2 regions of the Moritella sp. Urea-trap-13 genome follow, and region 1 is predicted to be linked to the other one. Evidence: predicted binding sites of a transcription regulator. Region 1 holds the regulator's gene; the other holds the start of a gene.

What was found. Region 1 encodes LexA, which represses DNA repair genes until DNA is damaged. Its sites were predicted from a motif close to TACTGTATNNNNATACAGTA; they were not measured.
Region 2: a site for LexA is predicted at 3,225-3,244, ahead of dinB (DNA polymerase IV). Genes of this name have one in related genera too.

The regions. Positions count from the first base shown of each region.
Region 1 is NZ_PJCA01000028.1:15,057-22,368, forward strand. Features, by position in the region: gene CXF93_RS06085 (protein-glutamate O-methyltransferase CheR) at 1-615, opposite strand, end outside; gene CXF93_RS06090 (chemotaxis protein CheW) at 608-1,138, opposite strand; gene CXF93_RS06095 (chemotaxis protein CheA) at 1,156-3,201, opposite strand; gene CXF93_RS06100 (response regulator) at 3,204-3,566, opposite strand; gene CXF93_RS06105 (lipid asymmetry maintenance protein MlaB) at 3,576-3,863, opposite strand; gene lexA (transcriptional repressor LexA) at 4,115-4,738, opposite strand; gene plsB (glycerol-3-phosphate 1-O-acyltransferase PlsB) at 4,936-7,312, shown strand, end outside.
Region 2 is NZ_PJCA01000030.1:9,096-16,407, reverse strand. Features, by position in the region: gene CXF93_RS07530 (FAD:protein FMN transferase) at 1-553, shown strand, start outside; gene nqrM ((Na+)-NQR maturation NqrM) at 562-786, shown strand; gene CXF93_RS07520 (TDT family transporter) at 1,060-2,190, shown strand; gene ompW (outer membrane protein OmpW) at 2,402-3,052, shown strand; gene dinB (DNA polymerase IV) at 3,302-4,354, shown strand; gene cysD (sulfate adenylyltransferase subunit CysD) at 4,530-5,438, shown strand; gene cysN (sulfate adenylyltransferase subunit CysN) at 5,454-6,875, shown strand; gene CXF93_RS07495 (SLC13 family permease) at 6,885-7,312, shown strand, end outside.

The DNA.
Region 1 (7,312 bases):
GAGCTGCTTAATTTTATCATCCATACTATAGCGATGCTGAAGATTCATATCTGAGCAATACTGCGTGCGATAATTCATTGGAATCCCCATCAGTTCATCATAAATACCCTGATGAGCACGCCATAAAACCTCACTATCTAAATCAGTAGCCAGTATTTTAGCGTCCCAATCAGGAAGTTGACCCTCCACACTCATGGCAATTGAATAAGGTTCTTGCCCAGTGGAGCACCCCGCTGACCATATCCGCAATTTTTTATCTTGGTTGTGATGTTTAAAATCGGCTAATGCCACGTTGTGTAAAAAATCAAAATGATATTCTTCACGAAAAAATGCCGTAAGATTGGTCGTTATCGCATTAATAAACGCACTCAGTTCACCAGCATAGCTATCTTGTAATAACTGGCAATAAGCAGCAAACCCATTTAATTTAAGATAACGGATCCTTTTCATGACTCGGCCATAAAGCATATCGCGCTTGGATTCATTGATCACAATACCTGATTCTCGAAAAGCCAGTTGCGATAGATATTGAAATTCAGCATCCTGCATAATCAGGTTAGTTGATGGATATTCGTTAATATCGCCACCTAATAGTGGTGTTGCTAGGCTAACCATTGGCAACCATTGGTGCCGGTGTATTATGCATATTCAGGGTTTCAATATTTTGAAATTGCTCTAAATCTAACAATAAACTTGAGCTTAATAACACCACCATTTTATCTTTGATTGATACCAGTCCGCGGATGACACTAGGACCATTATCAGGGCCTAATTGTGGCGGTAAATTAATATCACTGTGGGCAATAGTGTGCACATCTGAAACCGCATCAACAACTAACCCCATCACTTTTGATTTATCTTCGACTAAAACTTTGACGACAATCACCACCGTGATGGCACTATATTCAATGTTTTCTAAACCAAATTTCTGCCTTAAATCGACTATCGGCACTATAGTTCCGCGTAAATTAATAACGCCTTTCACATAAGCAGGCATATTGGGGATCTCGGTACAACTTTCCCAACCACGGATCTCTTGTACATCTAATATTTCCACACCATATTCTTCTTCTGCCATTATAAATGTCAAAAACTGGGTGGATTGTTCATCTATCTCGGTCAGCGTATTATTATCCATATATATTCAGTCCTATGTTAAGCGGCAACATGTGCACGCTGACCTTGATGTTGATAGCGTTCAGTTGTCACACGCTTGACAATATCAGCAATATCTAAAATTAACGCCACCGTGCCATTACCTAAAATGGTAGCGCCGGAGACACAACTTACCTTCATAAAATTTTCTTCTAAATTTTTTATCACTACCTGCTGTTGCGCCGCTAGATCATCCACTAATAAGCCATATTTATTATTGCCACTTTCAACAACCACTAATAATCCATCGGCAATACGTTTGAGACTCGTTTCATGATTCAATACTTGGTAAAGACGAATGATAGGGATGAACTCATCTCGCAGTTTAAATACCTCGGTATCATCAGCCAACTTAGTGACCATGCCATCTTTTAACTGCAACGATTCAATAATTGACATAATCGGTAAGATATAAGTTTTACTGCCAATTTTGACTAATTGGCCATCCATAATAGACAGGGTCAAAGGTAAACGGATCGAGAAACAACTGCCTGCGCCCGTCGTCGATTCAATTTTAATACCACCACCAAGTGATTCAATATTGCGCTTGACGACGTCCATACCAACACCGCGGCCAGAGATATCACTCACCGTTTCGACAGTTGAAAAACCAGGCGCGAAAATAAGTTCATCGATCTGATTATCACTGTAATGTAAGTCTTTATTGACAATACCTTTTTCAATCGCCTTTGCATGAATTTTGGATCGGTTTAAGCCTCGACCATCATCGCGAATTTCAACAATAATCTCACCACCTTGATGAAATGCGTTAATATCAAGGTAAGCAACATCACTTTTCCCCGCTAGCTTTCGTTCTTCAATCGTTTCAATACCATGATCTAAAGCGTTACGGACAAGATGCACAATCGGATCAGAGAGCTTTTCGAGCATGATTTTATCCAGTTCAGTTTCTTCTCCGTGCATCCTCAGTAATACATTTTTACCTAGCTGTTCACTTAAATCCCTGACCATTCTTGGAATACGATTAAAGGCGAATTGAATCGGCAACATTCTAATTTTCATGACGCTGTCTTGCATTTCTCGGGTATGTTGAGATAGCTGAGTAAGGCCTTTTTTTAATGCCGGCAATTTCTCTGCAGAAAAATTTTGCCCTAGTTCACCTAGCATCGCTTGCGTGATCACCAGTTCGCCAACCATATTGATTAACGCATCAACTTTATCGATTGATACCCGAATTGAATTTGTTTCTGCCGATTTCGTACTGGCTATTTTTTTCGTTACCACTGGAGAGACTATCGATTCAGACAAGGTTTCATCAGCGGCCTCACTTTCTGCTAGTTGAGGTAGCGTACTAGGGTGGGTGATGATAATTGTTGAATCATCTTCCACCCACTCAAATGCTTCTTTTATTTGCGCGTCACTCACCGAGCTGATTAATTCAAGCTCCCAACTCACATAGAGATCTTCAGGTAATAAATTTTGCCATAAAGGTATATTTTCAAGTTTAGGCGTCACCTTAAGCTCACCCATCTCTGCTAATTCAGCAAAGATTAAACGCGGCTCGTTACCTTGCTTTAAAATATCTTGACCAGGCGTAAAATTAATTAACCAATCACTATCATCGTGTTCATTAATCACTAACGAATTAGGTTGGACGGGCGTGCTATCACATGTCGATAACGCGTCCTGATTAACATCGAGTTGCAAGAATTGGTTATATTGCAGTTTGAGGCTTTCCGCCGCCTCAGGGATTGATTCCGAATCGTCAGCTAATAATTGGATCCACGCACTTAAACAATCCACGGTTTGTAAAAAAAGATTAATATGGTCATCGATAAGAGGAATTTTTTCTGCACGTAAATCATCAAGTAAGGTTTCAGCAACGTGCGTAAATTCGGTTAATTGACTAAACCCGAATGTACCAGCGCCGCCCTTAATGGAATGCGCTACGCGAAAAATGGTATTAATGACTTCGCTATCTACCGAGCCAGGATTTAACTTTAGCAGCTCAGCTTCCATCACCTCCAAGCCTTCGAGACACTCTTCAATAAACACTTGTTGGAATTGTTTAAGATCGATATCCATGCTTACCTCAATACTTTTTGTACGGTAGCAATGAGTTTTTCTGGATTAAAAGGTTTTACTATCCAGCCTGTTGCACCAGCAGATTTTCCTGCCATTTTCTTATCGGTGCCGGACTCAGTCGTTAACATTAGAATTGGCGTAAATTTATAAGCACTTTCATTACGTAATCGACTAATTAAGCTAATACCATCCATACGTGGCATATTAATATCTGAAATAATAAGGTCAAAGTGTCCAGTTTTTGCTTTTTCTAAACCATCAACACCATCGACGGCTGAATCAACCTCATAACCTGCCTGTTTTAAAGTAAACAGTACCATTTCACGAATGGATACCGAATCATCTACAGCTAATATTCGTTTCATTAGAGCGCCTCACATTGATGCGTAATTAAAGTCCGTTTCAAACCCTAACGCTTTCACCACCGCCATAAACTTATCCGACGGAGATAGAAACACGAGTGTTGTATTATGTATCGCTAGATGTTGAGCATAAGCATAAAAAAGCTGGCAAGAAGCACTGTCAATATGAGTCACATGACGCGCATCGAAACGTTGAGGTTCGGTATTGATAGATAACGAATCAAGTGTTTCCTTAAGTGTGGTGATCGCGGATATATCGATCTTTTCACCTAATTCCATGGTGATAGGGCTTTGTTCCATAAACTAATCCTGTATTTACGCAAACGTATCAGAAAATAAATTCGTTCATTCTTTTATAACTCATGTTGAGTATAGGAAAAGATTTTATAAATAAGCAGGCGATAGGGAGAACTGTGACCTGAGAACAGGATTTGAAATGCTTTTCTATAGGTTACAGACAAATAGTGAGGATATATGAATAAAAAGATAGATAGTCAATAATGGGATCATTAACTATCTACCCTCAACGCAATAGCATAAATAGAGTGTAATTACATCCAATCGGTATTACGAATAATACCTACGGCTACACCTTCAATATCAAAGCTTTGGAAATTTAAATCAACACGTATTGTGCTCATTTCATCATTTTCAGGATGCAATAATATTTCACTGCCTTGCTGCTCAAAGCGTTTTACCGTTACTTCATCATCGACACGAGCAACAACAACTTGGCCTTTACTAATGTTTTTGGTTTTATGTACAGCTAATAAATCGCCATCCATAATACCGATATTACGCATACTCTCACCACGAACCCGCAATAAAAAATCTGCATTAGGGGTGAACATCGATGGATCGACATTGTAGTGCGCTTCAATATGCTCTTGCGCTAAAATAGGCTCACCAGCGGCAACTTGGCCGATTAAGGGTAAACCACTCTCATTACTGGCTTCTTCGGCATTAACCAACAGGCGAATACCACGTGACGTGCCCGCTAAAATTTCAATATGACCTTTTCGTGCCAATGCTTTTAAATGTTCTTCAGCCGCATTCGGAGAACGAAAACCAAGTTCCTTCGCAATTTCAGCTCGGGTTGGTGGCATACCGGTATTTTTAATATGTTGCTTAACTAATTCAAGTACTTCTGCTTGTCTTTGTGTCAATGCTTTCATCATGTACCCTAACTGGTTTTATATACAGTTTCTTGTAATTATATACAGTAATATCAAGTTTGCAATATAAGCGGTAGGGATATCAGAATAATAATGAATTAATCGCTTGCAGGCGCTTAAACACAGATTTATAGGCACGCATCTGATATTATTGGAGTAAGCACTCTCGCATTTTAAACAACAGAATGACAACACCTATGCAACAAACACCATCAATGTTAAGTCGAAGTTTCGTTAATGGCTTAGTTAAATCTCAGTACGTACCAGATAATCCGGTTGATGCGCTAAAGTTAGATTTAACGCGTCCCATTGTTTACGCATTAAAAACTAAATCAATGACGGATCTCGTCGCATTACAACGCGCCTGTAAAGAACTAGGCTTACCAGATCCGCTCACACCAATAAAAGTGAACGGGGTCATCATTCCCAGCTATGTTTGCTTAGATAACCCTGCGCCACTGTTTGGCAAAGCCAGAGATACCGATGTATTCTTTGAAAAATTTCAACAGCTATTACGTTTACATAAAGACGATAAAGCCCTTGATATTCAATTGATGCCCGTAGCTCTATTTTGGGGCCGAGCACCAGGTAAAGAAGGTCAAGTACCACTACTATCACTAGCCAACAGTATTTCGCCAAGTCGTTTACGTAAAACATTAATTGTCGGGCTGAATCGCAAAGACAACTTAGTGCGTTTTAATAAACCGGTATCGTTGCGTTTCATGGCCGACCAGCACGGTAGCGACGAGAAATTAGCCCAAAAATTAATTCGTGTTGCCAAGATCCATTTCAGTCGCCAAAAATTGGCCGCATCTGGTCCTAAACTACCGAATCGCTACCAACTGTTTGAGCAACTATTACGTAATCCAGAAGTCAAAAAAGCCATCCAAGTTGAGATTGCGGAACATAATATTTCAGCTAAAAAAGCTGAAAAACGCGCCAACGATTATATCGATGAAATCGTCAGTGATTTTTCTTATAAATTAGTAAAAAACAGTAGTAATTTTCTGGGCTGGTTGTGGAATAAAATCTACAGCGGCATCAAAGTTAATAACGCCGAGCAAGTGCGTAAACTCGCTGCCGATGGCCATGAAATTGTCTTCATGCCTTGCCATCGCAGCCATATGGATTACTTGCTTATTTCTTATGTTATTTACAATGAAGGTTTGATCCCGCCACACATTGCCGCAGGTATTAATCTTAATTTCTTCCCTGCAGGACCGATGTTCCGTCGTGGTGGCGCGTTCTTCTTACGTCGTACATTTAAAGGTAACAAGCTTTACGCAACCATCTTTAGAGAATACTTAAGCTTATTATTCTCTAAAGGTTATTCGGTTGAGTTCTTTACTGAGGGTGGGCGTAGCCGTACAGGTCGTTTATTACCACCAAAGACGGGCATGCTTAACATGACGTTACAAGCGATGTTAAGAGAGCAAAATCGACCAATTACGCTAGTGCCTGTATACCTAGGTTACGATCATGTGATGGAAGTAAGCACCTATGTAAAAGAATTGTCTGGTGCCAATAAGAAAAAAGAAAGTGTATTCCAAGTATTTGGTATCGCTAAAAAGCTAAGAAATTACGGTCAAGCATTTGTGAATTTTGGTGAGCCGATTAACCTTAATCAGTATTTAAATAAACACGTTGAAAACTGGCGTGATGACATGAATATGCCAGTTGAAGAACAGCCGCAATGGTTACAGCAAACCACCCAAGACCTTGCCAACCAAGTGATGGTAAACATCAACAGTGCGGCAGCAGTTAACTCATTAACGATTTGTGCATTGATTCTACACGCGGCGCCACACAAGGCATTAAGCCGAGAAATTTTGGTCCAGCAAATTGATAGTTACTTAAAATTACTGCGTAATAACCCATACAGTGAATTCAGTACCTTGCCTGAAAACAGCGCAGAAGAAATTCTGGATCAGGCCATCGCACTGAAAAAATTCACCGTACGTGAAGATAGCTTAGGACAAATGCTATCTATGTCATACGAACAAGCCGTGTTATTAACTTTCTACCGTAATAATATTTTACACCTGTTTGCATTACCGTCTTTAATTGCAGCAATCGTGACAGAAAATCCAACAACGAGTGTCGCAGACATTAACGCTAAAGTGCGCCAACTTTACCCGTTAATTCAGGCTGAACTATTCTTGAAATACTCAGAAGATGAATTAAGTGATTGTATTACCGAGACGTTAGCAGAAATGCAACAACAAGGTCTAATTAACAATCACGATGATGTGGTAACCCCAGTGAATGAACGTCTCATGTCATTGAAGTTACTTGCTGCAAGCATTCAAGAAACATTGCAACGCTACGCAATTGTACTGACCGTATTAGAGCATGACCAAGTAATTGAAAGGGCTAATCTTGAAGATCGTAGTCAGCTAATTGCAGAGCGCCTATCATCACTAAACGGGGTTAGTGCGCCAGAGTTCTTTGATAAAAAAGTACTGACTATCTTTATTGATAAGCTGCAAGAACTACATTACCTATCCGATGCTGGTACCGCTAAAGCTGACAAAATTGGTCAGTTAGCTAATACAGTCAGAAGCTTAACCACAC
Region 2 (7,312 bases), on a different contig from region 1:
TTTAGCTGCGACCGAGACGACGTTAAGTAAAGACATCGATGGTTTATACGTTGATTTGTCTTCGATTGCGAAAGGTTATGGCGTTGATGTTATCGCTGATTACTTTGCTTCTTTAGGTATTGAAAACTACCTTGTTGAAGTTGGTGGCGAGCTGCGTATTAATGGTGTTAATGCTCGTGGCATTGATTGGCAGGTTGCAGTTGAGAAACCGACTAGTGCCAATCAAAGTGTACAAGAAGTGATTGCCGTTGGTAACAATGCGATTGCAACATCAGGTGATTATCGTAATTATTACGAGTTAGATGGTGAGCGTTTTGCGCATACTATTGACCCGATAAGCGGTAAGCCGATTAAGCATAAACTCGTATCTGTTACGGTTATCCATACTTCATCAATGACTGCTGACGCATTAGCGACAGCATTAATGGTGATGGGTGAGAAAGACGGTCTTGAGTTCGCCAAGCAGCAAGGTTTAGCTGTATTGATGATCTCTAAGTCAGATTCAGGTTATAATGAAGTGTATACTAAACAGTTCGAACCTTATTTAAAATAGAGGCTAATATGGCTTATTTTGCTGCAACATTTGTTATTTTTGCGCTCGTTATTACTGGTATGTCTATCGGTTATATCGTGCAAAAAAAATCTATCACAGGCAGCTGTGGTGGTATTAGTGGTTTAGGTATGGAAAAGGCCTGTGATTGCCCAGATCCATGTGATAAACGCAAAGCTAAAATAGCAAAAGAAGAAGCTAAACAGAAGATGTTAAACGAAAATCGTATCATCTAGTTTATGCCAAGCATCTAGCTATAAAGTGCAATTTTGTACTTTATAGCTTTTTTAAACCTTACCTTATTTCTCCCTTGGTACAACTTTTTTACACGATCGATACTCGTTTTTTACAATGGTAAATCCTCCGCTTTATTCTATTCTTTATTCTATTCACTATGATTTATGTTATCTGACCCGCATAAAATTTATGCACTCACTATCTGTTATTTTATATATAATCCTGAGTTCGTTTAATCAATAAAAATCATAGCATTATGCTTGGAGGCGCTAATGAGCGTTATAACTGAACCTAAATTTGGTAAAGAGATTGGCCCTAATTGGTTTGCTTCAGTCATGGGCACTGGGATTATTGCCAATGCTGCGGTAGGTTTACCTTTGATTGGTATTTATCTTACTGACTTTGCTTTGGTTGTCTGGTTATTAGCTGCAACGCTACTAATCATAATGCTCGCGGTTAAGATCATACAGACGATCATACGCCCTGAGATTATTAAGCGACAATTTAACGATCCTGTTATGGCGCAATTCTTTGGCGCGCCGCCAATGGCGCTACTGACAATCGCAGGTGGGACTATATTGATGGGCAACCATATTTTTGCCGCTGAAACGGTATTAATAATTGCTTGGACTTTGTGGCTGATTGGTACTTTCGGTGGTTTACTCAGTGCGGTTATCATTCCTTTTCGTCTGTTTACTCATTATGAAGTTAATAGTCACGCCGCTTTTGGTGGTTGGTTAATGCCGGTTGTGCCACCTATGGTATCAGCAACTATAGGCGCTATGCTTATTCCGCATGCCCAAGGTATCGTGTTGCAGCAAACCCTTTTATATGCCTGCTATGCGATGTTTGGGGTCAGTTTGATCGCGGCTATGATTATTATTACGCTGATCTGGAATCGCTTAGCCCATGCTGGTAGTTCTGGTGGGGCGCGCGTGCCAACATTGTGGATAGTATTAGGACCGCTTGGCCAATCTATCACCGCTATTGGCGCCTTAGGGACGGTGGCGCTGACTGTTGTTGATGAACCGATTGCGAACAGTTTAAATACCATGGCAATACTATATGGGGTACCAGTTTGGGGGTTTGCATTATTCTGGTCATGTATCGCAGGGTTACTGACTTTGCGGGCGATGCGCAGAAAAATGCCTTTCGCACTGACTTGGTGGGCTTTTACATTCCCCGTCGGTACTTGTGTTACAGGGACGACTCAACTCGCGTTGCATACTGGTTTACCTGTGTTTCAATGGGCTGCGATCATATTATTTTCTGCGCTTATTTGTGCTTGGGTTATTGCTGCAATCGGTACCGTAAAAGGTTTTAAAGGTGGACACATTTTGAAACCCGCAATTAACTCGCCTGCAGTGCAGGTTTCTAAAGGTCGCGACAAAGATAACAATTAATCCTTAATTTTCAATGTTAAAAGAATAGTTCCATTTAATTGGTACTCACTAGTGAGTAACTACAAAGTGGTTGATCTATATCAATGTAGTGTTTTCTGTATATGGCAAAGTACACCCAAGTTAATTGTTTGTTACTAAATGATGCAAAAGAACATCAACTGTAATCAAACTGTATTTGAAATGAAAACATACCACATTGATGGAGCTCTACATGAACAAGAAAATATTATCAGGATTAATCACCGCCTCTTTATTATCAGCAACGCTTGCAGCCCCAGCATTTGCTCACCAACAAGGTGATTTCATTGTTCGTGCAGGTGCCATGATGGTTGTACCAAATGAGTCAAGTGGTGAGGTATTAGAGACATTAGGTGAATTCCAAGTTAATGACAATACTCAGTTAGGTCTTAACTTTACTTATATGGCAACTGATAATATTGGTATTGAATTGGTAGCAGCAACGCCATTTACTCATGAAGTAGGACTTGGCGCTACAGGCGTAATTGCTGAAGTTAAACACTTACCGCCAACGCTATTAGCACAATACTATTTTGGTGATGCAAGTTCTAAATTCCGTCCTTATGTGGGAGCGGGTGTTAACTTTACTATATTTTTTGACACTGAGTTTAATGATACAGGCACTGCAGCTAAGTTGACGGATTTAGATATGAGCAACTCTGTAGGTTTAGCGGCGCAAGTTGGTATGGATTATAAAATCAACGATAAATGGTTAGTTAACGCATCAGTTATGTATGCAGATATCAGCACAGATGTGACTTTTAAAGCAGATGGTGTTGAGCAGAAGGTTAAAACAGACCTTGATCCATTGGTATACATGGTTAGCCTAGGTTATGTATTTTAATTAGCTTTTACAGTTTCTATTAGCTAAATATACAAGGTGCATTGGCACCTTGTTTTGTTTGTGATTGCTTTTTATTCTCCCAATATCCCTGTTTAATCCTTCCTGTGTTATCTTTTATTTCCGCTATTTTTCATTTAATTATTTGTTCTTAGCATTAATTTTATTTATAATTAACTGGCCTTTTATACAGTGCTTTTTGTGCTGTATTATTTATGTTGTACAACTTAGTTGGTTATGATTCGTTAAGCTATGAAAAAAATTATCCATATCGACATGGACGCGTACTTTGCTAACGTCGAAGTACGCGATAATCCAGCGTACAAAGATATTCCTATTGCGATTGGTGGCATGAGTGACCGTCGCGGGGTGATAGCAACGTGTAACTATATAGCCCGTCAATATGGGGTGCGCTCTGCTATGTCTTCTTATAAAGCGTTGCAACTCTGTCCTGACTTAACATTAGTACCGTCACGTATGCAGGTGTATAAAGAAGTCTCAGCTCAGATCCATGAAATATTTTCTCGTTATACCGATTTGATCGAACCGCTATCGTTAGATGAAGCTTATTTAGACGTTACCGACTGTAAGTTATTCTCTGGTAGTGCGACGTTAATTGCCGAAGATATTCGTAAAGTCATTGAGTCTGAGTTAGCACTTACTGCGTCAGCGGGTGTTGCTCCTGTTAAGTTTTTAGCTAAAGTAGCATCCGATATTAATAAACCTAATGGACAGTTCGTTATCACCCCATCACAGGTGAAATCCTTCGTTGCTGACTTATCCTTGAATAAGATCCCTGGGGTGGGTAAAGTGACTTGGCAAAAACTCAATCGCGTTGGTCTGTATACTTGTGCGGATGTACTTAAATTTCCCGCTGAAGATATTATTGAGAGCTTTGGTAAGCTCGGCCATAGCTTGTTAGAACGCTGTCAGGGCATTGATAATCGACCAGTTTGTAATGAACGAAATCGTAAATCGGTAGGGGTTGAAATCACCTTACCTGAAGATATTGTCACGCTAGCACAATGCATGACTTTATTTCCGCAGTTATACCAAACTCTGTTACAACGGCTGCAAAAAGCATCACCAGATATGCGCATCACCAAGCAAGGTGTGAAGTTGAAGTTCAATGATTTTACCCTCACCAGTGCCGAACAAAGCATCACCACGCTCGACGAGCATCTGTTTACTGATTTATATGCACAAGCACTGACAAAACAAGAAGAACGTAGTATTCGTTTAATTGGTTTATATGTCGGCCTTGCTGGTGACAATGACAGTGAACAATATAACCTACTGTTCTAGCAATGAATTTGTTCCACTCAATAATTCCTTTTAGCTTTCTATAATCATTCCGTCATCCTCCTATATTCCTAAAAGTTATTAAGAATCAGTTTATGTTCTTTGGCGGTTATAAGTAAAGAGGCTATATTGATCCAAACGATATGAAATTATCCAATTTGGTCTGATGGAGTAGAAGATGAATCAACAGAGGTTGACCCACCTTAAACAGCTGGAAGCTGAAAGTATCCACATAATCAGGGAAGTTGCTGCAGAGTTTGATAATCCGGTAATGATGTATTCAATCGGTAAAGACTCATCTGTAATGTTACACCTAGCACGCAAGGCTTTTTACCCAGGTAAGATCCCATTTCCATTATTGCATGTTGATACTAACTGGAAGTTTCGCGAAATGATCGAGTTTCGTGACAAGACTGTTGAAAAATACGGTTTTGACCTGTTAGTACACCAAAACCCTGAAGGGTTGGCGATGGGTTGTAGCCCATTTGATCATGGCAGCTCAAAGCATACCGATATTATGAAAACCCAAGGTCTGAAACAGGCGCTGGACAAATACGGTTTTGATGCGGCATTTGGTGGCGCACGACGTGATGAAGAAAAATCACGTGCTAAAGAACGTGTGTATTCATTCCGCGATAAACATCACCGCTGGGATCCGAAAAACCAACGTCCTGAATTATGGCGTACTTACAACGGTCAAGTGAATAAAGGTGAAAGCATTCGTGTATTCCCATTGTCAAACTGGACTGAACTGGATATTTGGCAATATATTTATCAAGAACAAATTGAAATTGTACCACTTTATCTTGCTGCCAAACGCCCTGTTGTCGAACGAGATGGCGCGTTGATCATGGTTGATGATGATCGCATGAAGTTACAAGCGGGTGAGAAAATCGAAGAGAAAATGGTACGTTTTAGAACGCTCGGTTGTTACCCATTAACAGGTGCTGTGGAATCTGAAGCTTTAACATTGCCTGAGATTATTGAAGAAATGTTACTGGCTACAAGCAGTGAACGACAAGGACGTATGATTGACCACGATTCTTCAGCTTCGATGGAGCAGAAGAAACGTCAAGGTTATTTCTAGGTAGGAGCAGGGTAGATGAACAGTCAAATAGCAAATGAATTAGCACAAACAGATATCGAAACCTACTTACAGCAGCAACAACACAAAAGCCTATTGCGTTTTTTAACGTGCGGTAGTGTTGATGATGGTAAAAGTAGCCTTATTGGTCGTTTATTACATGACTCACACCAGATCTATGAAGATCAATTAGCGGCGCTACATGTTGATAGCCAAAAGTCAGGCACAACTGGCGAAGCGATTGATTTAGCGTTATTAGTTGATGGTCTTGCTGCCGAACGTGAGCAAGGTATTACCATTGATGTGGCATATCGTTATTTCTCGACCGCAACACGTAAATTTATTATTGCCGATACGCCAGGACATGAAGAGTATACGCGTAATATGGCGACTGGTGCTTCAACGTGTGATCTCGCAGTGATCTTGATTGATGCACGTAAAGGGGTGTTAACTCAAACCAAACGTCATTCTTATATCGCCTCACTACTGGGTATTAAACATTTTGTTGTCGCTATTAATAAGATGGATCTTGTTGATTTCTCTGAGCAACGTTTTGAAGAGATCAAAGAAGAATACTTAGGTTTCACTGAAAAATTAAATGATATCACTATCGAATTTACGCCATTGTCGGCATTACTCGGTGATAACGTTGTTGATCGTTCGACACTCACGCCTTGGTTTAATGGTCGTACATTATTAGAGTGTTTAGAAGCGGTTGATACATCAGATGAGACACTTGATAAACCGTTCCGATTACCAGTGCAATACGTCAATCGTCCTAATCTCGATTTTCGTGGTTTTGCTGGTACTATCGCTGCAGGCCAAATCAGTGTCGGTGATGAAGTTGTGGTATTACCATCAGGTAAATCAAGTACGGTTAAATCGATTGTTACTTTTGATGGTGAACTTGCGTCAGCACATCAAGACCAAGCAATTACGTTAACCCTTACTGATGAAATTGATGTGAGCCGTGGTGATATTTTGGTTTCGGCTGCACAGCAACCAATTATCTCTGATTCACTTGTGGCCAATGTGGTATGGATGTCAGATCAAGCACTTGAAATTGGTCGTCAATACGATATCAAATTAGCGAGTAAGCAGACCACGGGACAATTTACAGCGATCCGCAATAAGGTTGATGTGAATACGCTGGAAGAATCGGCGGCCACAGAACTGGCATTGAATGAAATCGGTCTATGTGAGTTAACATTAACTGAAGCCGTTCCAGCTGACAACTATCAAGACGTTGCTGACACGGGTAGCTTTATTGTGATTGATCGTTTAACCAATGTAACTGTTGGTGCGGGCATGATTGAGCAAGTCCTAGATACCAAAGGAAGCACTCACTCACATGAGTTTAGTGGGTTTGAAGTTGAGTTGAATGCGTTAGTGCGCAAACACTTCCCAAAATGGCAAGCTATCGATATTAGCAAGCTGTAGGATATTGTTATGAATGTGATACAGGGAAGCATTTTAGGCGCACTGGTGATCTTTATAGGTTTACTTATTTCCGGTAAATTTCGACCTTCGAGTTTATTTGGTGCGATGGTTATTTTAGCTTACTTGTCAGGCTCTATTGAGATGCCACAAGTGATGGCTGGGTTTACCAATCCTTCTCTGATCACATTAATTTTATTATTATTGATTTCGATTACCATTGAAAAAACCCGTTTAATCAGTTGGATTGGACGACAATTATCCACTGGTCATTTTACTGTTGTGGTGGCTAAGTTAGGCTTTTCTACCGCACTATTATCTTCTTTTACCAACAATACCGCTGTCGTTGCATCTCTTATTGGCGCGGTGAAGCGTAATAATACCCATGCACCTACTAAACTACTTATCCCACTTTCTTATGCTGCTATCTTTGGCGGTAC